Regions from separate parts of the Romboutsia sp. MSSM.1001216sp_RTP31141st1_G3_RTP31141_220114 genome, predicted to be linked through region 1. Evidence: riboswitches for the same ligand, from Rfam matches in the RefSeq annotation. Region 1 holds a riboswitch; the other holds the start of a gene.
What was found. A riboswitch is a leader RNA that binds a small molecule or an ion and turns the genes downstream of it on or off. The one in region 1 is predicted to bind S-adenosylmethionine.
Positions count from the first base shown of each region.

Region 1 (8,268 bases):
TAAAATTTTTATATTTTGTATATATAAAGTTTTCCTTCTTAGCCTCGTGGTCTTTATCATCTAATATTCTCATATGATAAGCATATATTGCATATTCACCTAGTTTATCTACTAATTTATTGTTTACATATGCCCCAACAAAAGCTCCTATTCCTGGCACTAACTGAAATAACTTTGCTAAATCAATGTAATCTCTATACTCTTGTTGAAAGCTTCTCCAATCAAATGCATTAATATCATCAGATAACTTATGTTTAAAATCATCAAAGCATTCCATATTTTCAAATACATAGTTTACATGCTCTTTACTTGAAAAAGCAAGCTGAAATATGTTTAATATATATAATCTTTCTTTATAATCATTTGTATCAAATCCATATATGCTAGCAATTTCATAAATAAGCTTTATTTTTATACTAAGAAGTAATGGAAAGTCACAAAGCCCTATAAATATGCCTCCTGCCCCTGTTCCAGCACCTTCTATCATAGCAGTTCTCTTATAAATTTTTATCTTTTCAAGAGCTAGATTATCTCTTTCTTCTAAAGATATATCTAGTATAGGTTTTTTAGTAGTATACTTAGACCCAAATAAAACCATTTTAGTCATATTTTTTATAGCTACAGTTAATATTTCGTGGTACTTTTGAGGTAAAACGGAATTTATTTTATTTTGAGTTTCTTTTGATGCTTTATCTATTATAGATGGTTTTTTTCGTATTTTCTTTTTCCATTTTTTTAATTCTTTTAGTTTAATCTCATTATAATTTTGCATTTTTTCACCTATTTAAAATTTATATTAATTATTTACATAATATATTTATTATACATATAGATTTTTAATATTACTATGTACTTATTTTTCCAAACTAAACAAGCTAGTTATCTAACTAGCTTGCTTAATTTCTTATTAAATTATATTAATCCAATTGTTGTATATCTTAATGCTGTGTTCCATCCAATCTACACTTATTCCTTTGTTCATATCATCTTCAATAAAATAATTTTTAGGTATATCTATATATATTTTTTTATTTCTATCCCTTAAATATTCTCTTTTCAAGCATTCTTTATCATACTCATGATGTCCAAATATATAATAGTCATTGTACTTCCCTTTTATAATATGCTCTATACCTTCATCTGTTGTCGATAATATTTTTATAGATTTACAATTTTTTAAATCCTTCCTATTTAATATAGTGTGCCTAGAATGAGCACATATAAAACCATTATTTATATTTTTGAGTATTTCATCATCACAAAGTATATTATGTTTATATACTCCAAATATCTTCTTATCGAGTATCTCTTTGTTTATTCCATATATATGATTTAAACAAGCCTGCGCTCCCCAGCATATACTTAACATACTTTTTAAATTTTTAATAGAATAATCAAATATATAATTTAATTCATCTATATATTTAACCTGTTTGAAATCTATTTTTTCAATAGGAGCTCCTGTAACTATAAGTCCATCTAAATCATCTTTTACTTCATCAAAGGTATAATAATTTTTCATCAAATATAGTCTATTACAATTTTTGTATACATGCGTTTTAAGCCTTATAAACTTTATATTTATATCCTCATTCATTTTTGAAAATAACTCTAATAAATGAGCTTCTGTCTCTACTTTATTAGGCATAAGATTTAATATACCTATAGTTTTATAATGAGGACTGATCTTACCTAAACTAGATTTTCTATATAGCTTTTTATTATAAATTTTGCTTTCTATTATACAATTATCTACAAATTTGGCTCCATTTATTTTTTTACAAAGATATACAGTCATATTATATTTCCTTAAGTGCTCTATCAAAGTCATTTATTAAGTCATCTATATTTTCTATTCCAACAGATACTCTAATCATCTCTAAACTAACTCCACACTTTATCTTATCTTCATCAGACAACTGGCTATGAGTAGTACTAGCAGGATGAAGTACTGATGTTTTATTAAATCCAAGATGTATTGCCAAATCTACTAATTTTAAAGATTTTATAAAAGTCTTAGCTTCATTTATTCCACCTTTTATACCAAATGTTAATATTCCACTTCCACCTTTTAAGTAAGTTTTTACTTTCTTATAATCTTCTCTACTTTCTAAGTATGGATAGTTTACCCAGCTTACTTTTTCATGATTTTCTAAATACTTTGCTAATACTAAAGTATTTTTACTATGTTTTTTCATTCTAAGATGAAGTGTTTCCACTCCTAGATTACTTAAAAATGCATTAAAAGGGCTCATTGTGCTACCTAAATCTCTAAGCAGTGATGCTCTTAACTTTGTTATATAAGCACTTTCCCTAAGTTCCTCAACATATTTAATATCATGACAACTAACACCTCCATCACTTAATAATGGATATTTCCCATTATCCCAATTAAAATTACCACAATCAACAACTATTCCTCCAAGTGCCACTGCATGACCATCTATATATTTTGATGTAGAATGTATAACTATATTTGCACCAAAATTTATAGGATTACATAAATACGGGCTTGCTACTGTATTGTCAACTATAAAAGGAATATCCCCCTTTTTAGCTATTTCACTTAATTTCTTAAAATCTAATATATCTAGTCCTGGATTTCCTATAGTTTCTCCATATATAGCTTTAGTATTTTCATCTACTAAGGATAGTATATATTCTTTATCATCATTATTGGATACAAATTTTGTTTCTATTCCAAAACTTCTAAGAGTTATATTAAATAAATTATAAGTTCCACCATATAGTGATGATACTGATATTATATTGTCTCCACTTTTGCATATATTTAAAATAGCTAAAAGCACCGCCGATTGTCCTGAACTAACTGCAACTGCTCCGACGCCACCTTCAAGATATGCTATTTTTTCTTCAAAATTTGCTACTGTTGGATTGCTTATTCTACTATACATATGGCCATCTGCTTTTAAATCAAATATATCTGCCACTAAGTCTGGATCTTCATATTTGAAGGTTGTACTTTGAACCAAAGGATACACCATAGGCTCCCCAACATTTGGTTTATATCCCCCTCTTACACATAAAGTTTACTTGTTATAATTTTTCATAAAAAAAGCCCCCTTTTATCTAGGAAGCCTTTTATTAACGCAACAAATCAATATGCCTTTTATCTCTCAGGAAAACTCCTGCAGGATTTAGCACAATTCTAACTAAGTTAGCTGTTGCCAGGCTTCATAGGGCCAGTCCCTCCACCATTCTTAATAAAAGACTTTCTATTTATTTTTATTATTTAATAAGTATTATATATTATAATTATCGAAATTATAATTTAATAAATTAATTTATATATATTTATATATATTTATATGTATATGTTCATAAAATATTTTATACTATAACTTACCATTTTTGCTTAATTATTGATTATTCCAAATTACTATATTCTATAAAATTTTGTCTAGTTTTGAGCTTTTACTACATATTTATTTCTAACCTCTTTAGGTAGAATATTCCATACATAAACTGCTAAAGAGAAATCTAACATACTATGTATTATAGTTCCAACTCCTATTAATCCTATAACAGATACTAAAAAACCTTGATTATAAAATCCTTCCGAAAGGTTTGATGAAAAATAAAAAGGTATAATTACTAAAACTTCTCCAATAGCATGAATTAATCCTATAACAAATGAATATCCTAAAGAACTTTTTATACTCTTTATAAGATCCCTATTTTTGTTTAAGTAAATACACCCAATACTAACAAATAATAAATGACTTAGTGCTCTAATTACAATTGGTAATGGGAAACCACCAAATAAAAAACCTATTGTAGTTCCAAGTGTTACAAATAGAGCAGTCTTTGATGATATAAACATAGCTATAAATATTGGTATATGACTAGCTAATGTAAAAGATGCCGGTTCTAATATTATTTTAATTGGTGAAAACATTGGTATAATAATTCCCATTGCACATAAAAGTGCTGATAATACAATATTTTTAGTTCTCATATCTCTCCTCCAAATATATTTTTTAATTTAGTATATTTAATTCATATTACATGTGTCTTTACATATATATTTACAGTTTAGTGACTAAATTTATAATTGTCAAATACTTTTTTATGTTTATTCATTTAAGCTTGCTTACATATATAAAATTAATTTATTCATATTTATAATTTTTTAATATTGATAATATCAACTAATATGCTATAATTTACATAAATTTTCAATGAGTGGTGATATTATGAATGAATATATTGGAATAATCATAAGAAATCAAAATGATAAGTTTTTACTTTGTGATGGAAGCTTTTATATAAAAACTAGATTAGATTCTAATAGGGATATTGAGGATATAATAAAAACTGAAATATATAACGTATTAGAAAAAGACATATTTAAGATAAGAAAAATTTTTGAAGAAAAAATCATTCATAGATATGAAGAAATAACACTTTACTTAGTTGATGTTGGAGTTTATACCAATGACTACGATTTTATATCAATAGACAAGATATTAAGTGAAATTATAAATTTTGATGATAAAAACTATTTTAATGAATATATATTAAAACCTGAAGAATACTCTAATATACTCTCAACTACATTTACTTTGCTTATGCTTGTTATCACAGTTAATATATTTCATTTACCACAATTTATACACAATATTTCTTCATATACTCTAAGTGGATTTTCACTTATTTTTATATATGCAATATTTAATAGATACTTAAAATCAAATTTAATAACATACTTATCTTACTTTAAATTTAATGTTAAAATTGCTAACTATATAACATCACTTTTACTAGTTATATATTGTATAATAACTTTATTTTAAATACTAGCTATATATATATGAATCTATAATCAAATTTTTAAGTAAAATATAGCACAAAAGCTACTTTAATTTTATATAATCTAAGGATTTTCTATTCTTTTACTACCAATTCATTCTTTACTTTATAAAGATTAAGCAGTATAATAATGCCAAATACATCAATTTATAATTTTTTATAAAATAAATATATAATAATAATTTTATAACCAATATAGACTTAACTAATAAAATTTATAGGTTACTTATCTTATTTCTTAAGCCATACAAATAAATTCATTTCAAAACACTTTACAAAAGACAACTTTAGGAGGATGACTTATGTGTTTAAAATTAAGAAAAATAGCAATAGTAGGTACGGGACTAGTTGGGTCTAGCTGTGGATTTGCACTAGTTAATCAATGTGTATGTGATGAACTTTTAATGATTGATATAAATGAAGAAAAAGCTAAAGGCGAAGCTTGGGATTTAACTCACGGAGTAGAATTTATGTCTCAAAGAACTAAAATAAGACAAGCAACATTTGCAGATTGTAGTGATGCTGATATTGTTATATTTACTGCAGGACCAGCACCTAAACAAGGTCAATCTAGACTTGATACTTTAGAAGTTAGTGCTTCTATATGTAACTCAGTAATTAAGGAAATAATGAAATCAGGATTTGATGGTTTCTTTGTAGTTGCTTCAAATCCAGTTGATATAATTTCATATCATATATGGAAGTTATCTGGACTTCCTAAAAACAGAATAATAGGAACAGGAACTACCATAGATTCATCAAGATTAAAAAACTTCTTATCTAAATATTTAGATGACGTAGACACAAGATCTATACATGCATATTCTATGGGTGAACATGGAGATTCTCAGATGGTTCCTTGGTCAAATGTTAGCATTGCAGGTAAACCTCTTCTAACCCTAATTGAAGAAAATGAAAAACTAAAAAAAGAAATAGATTTAGATTATTTAGTAGAAAAAACTGCTAAAGCTGGTTGGGAAGTATATAATAGAAAAGGTACTACTTACTATGGTATAGCTTCAGCAGTTGTTGGAATCATAAAATCAATATTTAGTAATGAAAGAAGAATTTTACCAGTTTCAGCTTTACTTGAAGGTGAATATGGAGAGACAGATGTGTATACAGGAGTCCCAACTATAATAGGTATAAATGGAGCTGAAAAAGTTATAGAAATTGATATGACTGAAGAAGAGAAGACTAAGTTTAAACATTCAAATAATATACTAAAACAATATTTAAAAAGCATTGGATATTAATTTATATATCTTAATAAAAAGTAAGGAGGAACGAATCGTTCCTCCTTACTTTTTATTAAAATTATATAGTTTTGTCTTATTTATAAAATACAATTTAGACTAATATAAATACCCTTTTTCAGTTAAAGAGGTTATAACTTGCTTATAAGTTTTTTCATCTTTGCACTTTATCGTATGAAGATGTACACCATCTGTTAAATGAGATAGAGGACTTGTTTCTTTTGAATTTAACTTTTCTATAAATTCTTTTACATCTCTTCTACATTCTAAGTGTAAATTGCCAATAATTTGACCATATATACTATGTTCTACTATTACATCTTCAACTATACCACCTTCATCAACTATAGTATTTAATTCATCTTCTATATCTTCTTTATCATGCTTGCAAGCTATAGTTTTTATTATATAATTGTCTTCTTTATTATCATTTAATATATATCCTCTTGGAGTAGATATAATATGGATGCCACTAGCTCTAAGAAGAGCAACATCTCCTACTATAACTTGTCTACTTACATTAAGTTCACTTGATAGTTTTGATCCACTCACAGCTTTATTTTTATTTTTTAGTAGATTTAATATCTTATCTCTTCTATCTGAACCTGTCATTTTAATACCTCTTTTCATATACATGTTATTTTTATTATATCTTAATAAAGGTTGCTTATCTATATGAAAATAGTATAAAATATCTATATTAAACTTGCATTTAGCCCATAATTATAAATATATATTTTCCTATTTAATATATAAATTTGATAATATTAATTACAACCACTGCATCCATGACAACCTTCACCTTTAGGCATATTATCGACATATATTATAAATCCGTTAGGTGTTTCCATAATTGTTACATCTTTATATTTTTCATAATCTAACCTATCCATGACAAAATGTAGATTATCTATAAAATACTCAACGTCAGATTCTTTTTTTTTATCTAATGCTAGATTAAATATTGCTCCACTGCATCCAAATCCTGCAAAATATATTCTTATTGTGCTCGGTTTATCTTTATTTTTTTCTATTATACTTTTTAATAAATCTATTGCAGATTTTGGTAAATTTACCTTCATATGTAGTCCCTCCATCTATTTATATATACTTATACTTATTCAATAAATAGATAATTGATGTTATTTAAAACTAAAAATTGATTGGTAATAATGAATTAATAACTAAGACTAAATATAAAAGTATAATAATGATATTTAACCATTTATATATGAACAATATAGCTATAAATTCTCGAATCAGAGCGCTTGGGAGAAAATAAAAAGCTGTAGGAGCTCCTACCCCATTTGCCTTTAATCCAGCCTTACGAGCAAATATTGATGCACGGAATACATGATAATTATTAGTTACAAAAATACATTTATAATTACCTGATTTATCCATAATTGCCTTAGAAAACTTCATGTTCTCATACGTTGTTGTGGATTTATCCTCAGCAATAATATCTTCATTATTTATACCTTGTGATATTAAGTATTTTTTCATAGCATATGCTTCTGAAACTAACTCATCTGGACCTTGACCTCCAGATACAATTATCTTAGGTAAATTCCCTCTGTCTTTTTGATCTTTATATATCAATTCCTTTATCTAATCTACTTTTTAAAAGAGGTGGTACTCTATCTCCAATCAATCCAGAACCAAGAACTATTATATAATTTATATTGTTTCTTACTGGTATCACTTGGTATATATATGAATAAATTAAATAGCTTATAAACATAAATCCTAAATATACTGACATTACGATTATTGATATAATAACCATATAAGTAAACATATTTAATTTATTACCATGATATATCAACACGTAACTAAGAAATATCATAATAAATATATATACCTATAATTAGCGAAAGAAGATTTGCTAACTTTTTCCCCTCTTTTTTTATCATACTTCTTCCATTTTTAATAAATAAAAATGCACATATTACTACTAATATAGGTATTAACCCATAGACTATTAAAAGTATTAAAGTGTTAGCAATATTACTTTTATCTGATAAAGTTGCTAATGTATAAAAAGTTATTCCTAAAAATCCAATTATTAATATAAGCCCTGTTAGAAAACTTCTTTTTTCTACTAGAAATAAAATTGTACCTGATAAAATTATGATTATACTGGTAAACAATAAGGTATTCATATTCATCCTTTCTT
Region 1 covers NZ_JBCIUO010000003.1:55,898-64,165, forward strand. The annotation lists gene ABCP60_RS07155 (EcsC family protein) at 1-772, opposite strand, end outside; gene ABCP60_RS07160 (homoserine O-succinyltransferase) at 908-1,798, opposite strand; partial or broken gene ABCP60_RS07165 (O-acetylhomoserine aminocarboxypropyltransferase/cysteine synthase family protein) at 1,800-3,038, opposite strand; SAM riboswitch class I at 3,128-3,231, opposite strand; gene ABCP60_RS07170 (hypothetical protein) at 3,422-3,979, opposite strand; gene ABCP60_RS07175 (hypothetical protein) at 4,218-4,817, shown strand; gene ABCP60_RS07180 (L-lactate dehydrogenase) at 5,136-6,089, shown strand; gene ABCP60_RS07185 (transcription repressor NadR) at 6,189-6,701, opposite strand; gene ABCP60_RS07190 (Fe-S cluster assembly protein HesB) at 6,857-7,171, opposite strand; gene ABCP60_RS07195 (YdcF family protein) at 7,242-7,691, opposite strand; gene ABCP60_RS07200 (hypothetical protein) at 7,681-7,890, opposite strand; gene ABCP60_RS07205 (hypothetical protein) at 7,925-8,254, opposite strand.

Region 2 (8,268 bases), 150 kb from region 1:
ATTAGAAAAAATACACAAAGCAGTAAACTGGAATAAAGAAGATGATGGATTTACTCAAGCCTTTTGGGAACAAAATGTAAAACAATTTTGGTTACCAGAGGAAATATCAGTTTCAAAAGATTTAAAAGTATTTAATGAATTAAATGAAAAAGAAAAAGAATTATATAAAAAAGTATTAGGTGGACTTACATTACTAGACACTAAGCAAGGAAATGATGGGGTACCATCTATGATGAGCCTTACAGATAACCTTCAAAGAAAAGCAGTATTATCATTTATGGGAACTATGGAAGAAATACATGCTAAAAGTTACTCATCTATATTTATGACACTGCTTTCTAATGATGAAATTGAAGAATTATTTAAATGGATAGAAAGTGAAGAAACACTTCAGAAAAAGGCGGACTTAGTACTAGCCCAATATAAAAATACAAAAGATGAAGAAAGTTTATATTTATCTATGGTAACAAGTGTATTCTTAGAAAGCTTTTTATTCTACTCAGGTTTTTTCTATCCACTATATCTAGCAGGCCAAGGTAAAATGGTTGCAAGTGGAGAAATAATATCTCTTATACTTAGAGATGAATCACTACATGGAAAGTATATAGGACTTCTTTCTCAAGAAATATATGAAAAGTTTGAAGAAGCTAAAAAAGAAGAATTAAAAGATAGAATGTACAAAATACTTGAAGATTTAATGGAAAATGAAATAAACTATACAAACACTATATACAAAGATAGCGGTCTTGAAAGTGAAGTTATAAATTTCTTAAAATACAATGCTAATAGGGCATTAGACAATTTAGGGTTTAATGAATATTATAAAGTAAGTGAAATAAACCCAATAGTACTAAATGGGCTAAGTACAGAAACCAAAAATCACGACTTTTTCTCGACTAAAGGTAATGGATATCAAAAAGGTGTATATGAAGAATTAAAAGATGAAGATTTCTTAATATAAAAAAATCACTTGGATAAAACCAAGTGATTTTTTAGTTTAATGTTTTATATTAGGTAAAAGCATTTTAATAATCTTATAAATCAAAAATACATAATAATATCATTTAAATTTGATAAAAATATATAAGAAAGTTTAAGGAGGTATTAAAATGTCTAAAAAACCAGCAATAAGTAATGCTAAACAAGCTCTAAATCAAATGAAACTAGAAATAGCAAATGAACTAGGAATGTCAAATAGTCATATAGATGGATCTAATGATACATCATATAAAAATGGACATATAGGTGGAAACTTAGGTGGTGTGATGAGTAGAAGATTAGTAGAAATGGGTGAAGAACAGCTACTAAGAGAATATAATAAAAAAAATAAATAATTAACAGGCATTGAGTTGAAAGTCAGTAAACAACTCAATGCTTTTTTTAGTAATTAAAACCATTTTAGTGTAAAAAGTTGACGGATTAAGTAGATGAAATTATAATGAAAGTACAAAGTATAACCACGATTAATAGGTAGGCTATATAAAGGAGATTAAGGATGAGTTCAGAGTTAGCAAGACTAAAAGAATTGTATGAAATATTTTTAGATATGGAAAAATATTCAGTATTATTACCAACAGAAAAGAGGCTTTCAGATTTCGTAAAGGTTACGTTAGACAAAGAACATGAAGTAGTGTATTTAAAAGAAGAAAAACAAGAAAGAAAGTTAAATTCAGATGGGTTTAAGATAAATTTAATTTGTATATTAGAAAGTGTAGAAGATTTTTTAGATAATTCTAATATTATTGATAGATTTAGTGAAGTTGAAGAAGGAAAACTTAGTGAAGAAGAATATATAAAGTATGCAGGTGGTATTTGCTTGGCTAGAGGTAAATATGATAAGATAATTTCAAAACTTTATGTTATATAAATATATATTATGCCTTTAAGTAGATGCTTAAGGGCTATTATTAAAAAAAGACAGAATTTATTTCTGTCTTTTTTTAATAATAAACTGAAAAATAAAGCTATATAAAATTAATGACTAAGGAGCATGATTAAAGGGATAGTAATATTATTACTAAAAAAATATATTATATACATTTATGTTAAATAAGTAGTTAAATATTACAAATTTATAATAACTCTTGAAAAAATAATGACGTGTGAGTTAAGATGATTTTAAGAAAATAAAAAATAAGATTATAGATGCGGGTATAATGATTAGATTTAACTAAGGTTATAGGGATTTTGACATATAAAGATATTTATAAATAATAAATGAACAGAAGGAGCATATCATATGAGAAAATTATTTACAGAGTGGGCGATGGATATAGCCGAAGATAGTAAAGTTAGAAGTACGTGTGTTTCAAGACAAGTAGGAGCTGTAATTATAAAAGGAAAGCAAATTATAGCTACAGGTTATAATGGAAGTCCTGCTGGAACTATTCATTGTTCAGATATTGGCTATTGCGAGAGAAAAAAAAGAGGTATACCTTCAGGACAAGGCTTAGAACTATGTCGAGCTGGGCATGCTGAAGCAAATGCTATAATACAATGTGCTAAACATGGAATAAGCTGTGAAGGAGCTACATTGTATGCTACTACTCAACCTTGTGTATTTTGCTCAATATCTATTATTCAAGCAGGAATAAAAAAAGTAATATTTAAAGGAGAGTATCCTACAGGCTTAGGCCAGCAGCTATTTGAAGAAGCTGGAATAGAATACATTAAATATGAAGATGCATTAAAACAAGAGCAAGAAGAACAAGAAGCTAAACGTGAGAAAGAGAAGAAACGTGTTCAAGAATTCTTAAGTAAGCCAAGGAGCTATTAAAAGGCTAGGCTAAACAATTTAGCTTTTATAGAAAAATATATAATAATTTATTGTTTATTTATATTCAACAATGATTACTGTAAAAAGATATATTAAATATAAACAAAGCTACTTAACATATGTTAAGTAGCTTTGTTTATATTTAATAGTGTTGAGTTTAATATAATATTTTACCTTAAATACTTTCTATAGTAATATACAATCATAAAAAAAGCACCACATGAAGCATCTATTAAATCCATCATGGTATCTTTTAAACCGCCAGATTGCGTATTCATCTTAAATAAGACATCTAGTAAATATTCACATATTTCACAAATTGCTGATATGCCCATTGCAAAGAAGAAAAGAATCATACATATTAAAAGTTTATTATTTTTACTACTAATATTTTTTAGTATATTAAATCCAATTTTAACAGATATAAATCCAGACCAAAAATGAAGAAAATCATCATAAAATGGGATTATATCGTAAAGTCCATAACATGAACCTAGTAAAAAAGAAGATAATATAAAAATGTTTCCAATTATGTACAATGGGTAGTCAAGTATAGCTAAGTTTTTTAAATAAGCTTTAGTAAGCACAAAAGTAATTATAAGCGAAATTAAGCTAATTACGCTTTTTCCAAATTCTTTGTTAAATAGAAAAAATATTATAGATAAAATATAAATAATGTAAAGTAATATACTAAATTTTTTAATATCTTTATGTTTCATAGCAATTCCTACCTTCCATAATTATTATATTATTATGTGCATACGTATAAATAAAATGTAAGTTTAATTTATATAATTTAATTTAGCTGAAATATAAAAAAATAAATAGAAAAATAAATTATTTTGTTTTAAAACTTACTAATTTGGGTATATATGTATTAGAAATATTAGAAAAATAGTAAAAAATAGTATAATACAAATTAACAATAGGAGTGATGAGCATGAGTTTAGCAAAAAAAATAGAACAAAAGAAAAAAGCTAAAAAAGCAAAAGAAAGAAATAAAAAGATAAAAATAGCTACACTAGGTGTTGCAACAGGTGCTATAACAGGAATACTAGGTGGGGTTTTATTAGCTCCTAAGTCAGGAAAAGAAACTAGAGAAGATATAAAAAATACAGCTAAAGATATAAACACAAATGTAAGTGAAAAGGCTGCCAAAACAAAAGAAAAATTAACTACAAATGTAAATGAATCTAAGAGAAGAATAAAAGAGTATTTAGATAGTAAAAAGAAAGAAAATGAAGACGTAGTAGATACTAATGTTGTAGAATTATTACAAGCTCCACAAGAAGCTAAGGATAAAGAATAATTGCTATGGAGAATAACATTATGTACATAGATTTAAATGTAATATATATAATACTAGCATTATTAGGTATAGGTGCATTAATATTTTTAATAATAACTTTAAAAAATATTAATGAATTTATTAAAAATATCAATACAGTGGTATCAACAAATTCTGATGACATACATACAGTAGTAGGTAAATTACCTAATTTAGTTGATAATATCAGCGATATTAGTGAAAATGTAAAAGACGTTGCGGAAGTTGCAACAGATGTAACAGCAGATATAGTAGTGGCTAAAGAAAATGTAAAATCTAATGTTGAGATATTTACTGAAATATTAAATATATTAAAATCTGTATTTATTAATAAATAGTCATAAAAGTCATAATTAAATCGTAATTTAATTATGACTTTTTTTATTTGCTAATATATCATAATAAATTAAGATGTATAAAAAATTAATATATATAATTTATAAGTAGATTTATTAGAATAATTAAAAAATAATATTGACAAAATTGTGAAAATTAACTATTATATAAATAATTAAATAATTCTTATCAAGAGTGGCGGAGGGACTGGCCCGACGAAGCCCAGCAACCAGTATTATTATACGGGTGCTAAATCCTGCAGCATAAGCTGAAAGATGAGAGTATAATTTTTGCTGTCAAAGCCTGAGTTATCTCAGGTTTTTTTTATTAAAAAATATCAGGTATATTTAAATAAATTAAAATTATACTCTTTAGAAGTTTTAATATAAAGGGAGGTATATTATGAAAGAAGAAGCAAAAAAAGGTAGTATATTAGGATTATTACCACTGGGTGTATTTTTAATAGTATTTTTAGGTAGCGGGGTAATAACTGGGGATTTTTATAAAATGCCAGCAATAGTAGCATTTATAATCGCAACTATAGTAGGATTTTCTCTTAATAGAAAAGTTAGTTTAGGAGAAAAGATAGAAGTATTTTGTAAAGGTGCAGGTAATATAGATATAATATCTATGATTATGATATTTATACTTGCAGGCTCTTTTTCAAGTGTAGCTAAGGCAATGGGAGGTGTTGACTCAACTGTTAATTTAAGTTTATCAATTCTTCCTCCTAATCTTTTAGTATCAGGGTTATTTGTAATAGGATGTTTTATATCTATATCTATGGGAACATCAATGGGAACAATAGCAGCACTTGGGCCAATAGGCATAGGAATTGCAGCTAAAACAGGAATACCAGCACCATTAGTAATAGGAGCTGTTGTAGGTGGAGCTATGTTTGGAGATAATTTATCTATGATATCAGACACTACAATAGCAGCAACCAAAACTCAAGGATGTGAATTAAAAGATAAATTTAGAGTAAATTTCTTAATAGTTTTACCAGCAGCTATTATAACTGCTATATTATTAGCTACTATAACATCAGGGTATAGTTTAGGTGGTAGCACAAGCTATAGATATGATTTTATAAAAGTTTTACCATATTTAGGAGTGTTATTAGGAGCTTTATGTGGAGTAAATGTATTTGTTTTACTTAGTTTTGGAGTAGTATTTGCAGGTGCAATAGGATTATTTACAAATTCATTTGGGTTATTTGGATTTATAGAAGCTATATCAGGTGGTATATCAGGAATGTATGAATTATGTCTACTTGTTATAATAATCGGAGGACTTGTAGAACTTATAAAATTAAATGGTGGAATAGACTTTATACTTAATTTTATAAGTAGTAAAATAAAAACTAAAAAAGGTGCAGAGTTTGGTATAGCAGCATTAGTAAGTATAGTAGATTTATGTACAGCAAACAACACTATAGCAATAGTAACAGCAGGGCCACTTGCAAAAGATATAGCTACAAAATTTGATATAGATAATAGAAAAACTGCAAGTATATTAGATATATTCTCATCTTGTTGGCAAGGCATAGTTCCATATGGTGCACAAGTATTAACAGCTGCAGGGATGGTAGGAATATCTCCTGTTGAATTAATTAAATATCTACATTATCCTTGGTTAATGTTAGCTTGTGGAATAATAGCTATAACATTTGGTATTCCAAACTTAAATAAAGTTAATAAAAGGAAAAAAGAAGTAGCTTAATGTAACTATAAAATTTTAGTTTCATATAATATAATAAAAGCAATACTGGAGGAGATTATGGCATTAGGTGACTATGATTTCTTAGTAGGAGTAGTATCGACTTTTATAATAACATCATCCTATGAAATATCAATATATACTATAAATCAAGCTCGATGTATAGTTAAATCATATAAGTATATGAAACATAATAATACTTAAAAAGTGAAGTTTTAAAACTTCACTTTTTTTACGCTTAAGGAAATTATGATATTTCAAAAATTAGTAGATAATTATTACAGTTAAGTAATACCAATCAGTTTAGCGAGTGTAAAAAATAAACTTAATATTTTTACATTCGTACAATAATAGTTAAATTAACTGAAATATCACATAAAGTTTATAATTAGCATAATTATAATAAATATTATTATGAGAAGGTGAAATATTATTTATGAATAGATACTATAGACAGATAGATTACAGCAAATTTGATAAAAATATGGAAGAGTTTGTAAATGAGAATCATATAAAAAGTGATACAGGCTATATTATAATTACATCTACTAAAGATAAACTTACCTATATATTAAAAAAAGTAGATTATAGATTTAAGGTACTGCACGTTTGGAGTAGCACTGTAGGAAAAAGCTCAACTCCTACAATAAAGGGTATATTTAAGTCAGGTATAAAGTATCCTGCTATAGGGGGAGAAAAAAGTTCAGCAAAATATGCAATGAATATAGTAGATGATTACTATTACCACTCAATACTATATGATCCTAAGGGACTTTATGTAATAGATGATAGACTTGGAGTAGCTATAAGTATGGGATGTATAAGATTAGCTACAGAAAATGCTAGATGGATGTATGATAATATACCTATTAATACTACTATAATAATAAAATAGTTATATAAAAATATAAATATCAAATAATAGTTATAAGAAATAAAAAGGAGATAATTTTATGATTAGCTTTGACCCTATTGAATGGATTGGATATTCAGCATCCTTATTTATAGTTATATCATTAACGATGACATCTATAGTAAAGCTTAGAATTATAAATTCTATAGGATGTTTTTTATTTGTAGTTTACGGATTATATGTAAAAGCATATCCTGTTGCCATATCTAATGCGCTTATAATTATTATAAATATATATAATTTATATAATATTTATAAATATAAAGTAAAAAATTAAATTACAAAATATTATTTAATAGCGTAGATATTTTATCTATGCTATTTTTTGTTAAAAGTAAATATTTTCTATATTAATAGATTAGATAAACTAAAATATTAAAAAGGTATAATATTTTAAATAACAATAGTGAGATAAAATATGTTTATTAACTAAGTAAATTGATATATTATATATAATAATAAAAATTATAATTAAAATAGAAAAGAGGACTAAATGTGAATAAAACAATAAGAGAGATTGATAAGGATATAAATAGATGTAAAAACTTAATTGAAGAAAATAACTATTTAGAAATAGTTATAGGATTAGAAGAACTAATAGATAAATATAATTCATGTATAGAAAATATAAAAAAATATGATGGTAGAGTATGGAATTACTCAAAATCTGATTTAGAAAAATTAATGAAAGAATTATTAGGATACAAAAAAGAATTAAGTATAAGAGAATATAAAAAGGAATTAACTAAATTAGTAGATTCTTCAATAGATTATATTAAAAATCATGATACACTAAATAAAATTAAAAAAATAAATCTTATAGAAGTAATAAGAGATCTTCATAATATAAGCAATGAAGATCTAGGTAAAGAAAAGCTTTGGGAAGAGTTAAGAATATATATAAGGTTAGCAAGTGATGAAGATATAGAAGTAGGGAGTAAGTTGATATCTATTATTAACTATGTATTAGATTTTGACAAAGCTAAAAACTTAGTTCAATAATTACAAATAAATTAAACTAAGATAATATATTAAAATAAATTTATACTTTAGAATTATCTGTATATGATACATTATACAAATCATTTCTACGATGCTTTAATAAAGGTAGTTGATTTCTTATTTTTTCAACATATGAAAAGTCGATATCTGCTATAAAGTAGCCCTCTTTTTCATCTAATCTATTTAATATTTCCC
Region 2 covers NZ_JBCIUO010000003.1:206,797-215,064, reverse strand. The annotation lists gene nrdF (class 1b ribonucleoside-diphosphate reductase subunit beta) at 1-961, shown strand, start outside; gene ABCP60_RS07940 (alpha/beta-type small acid-soluble spore protein) at 1,110-1,334, shown strand; gene ABCP60_RS07935 (hypothetical protein) at 1,496-1,867, shown strand; gene ABCP60_RS07930 (cytidine/deoxycytidylate deaminase family protein) at 2,240-2,776, shown strand; gene ABCP60_RS07925 (hypothetical protein) at 2,947-3,495, opposite strand; gene ABCP60_RS07920 (YtxH domain-containing protein) at 3,717-4,085, shown strand; gene ABCP60_RS07915 (hypothetical protein) at 4,106-4,441, shown strand; SAM riboswitch class I at 4,623-4,721, shown strand; gene ABCP60_RS07910 (Na+/H+ antiporter NhaC family protein) at 4,842-6,161, shown strand; gene ABCP60_RS07905 (hypothetical protein) at 6,219-6,362, shown strand; gene ABCP60_RS07900 (L,D-transpeptidase) at 6,595-7,053, shown strand; gene ABCP60_RS07895 (YgjV family protein) at 7,112-7,348, shown strand; gene ABCP60_RS07890 (hypothetical protein) at 7,567-8,073, shown strand; gene ABCP60_RS07885 (carbon-nitrogen hydrolase family protein) at 8,114-8,268, opposite strand, start outside.
Region 2: it holds a riboswitch for S-adenosylmethionine, as region 1 does, so the genes downstream of both, ABCP60_RS07910 (Na+/H+ antiporter NhaC family protein) here and ABCP60_RS07165 (O-acetylhomoserine aminocarboxypropyltransferase/cysteine synthase family protein) in region 1, are expected to answer to the same signal.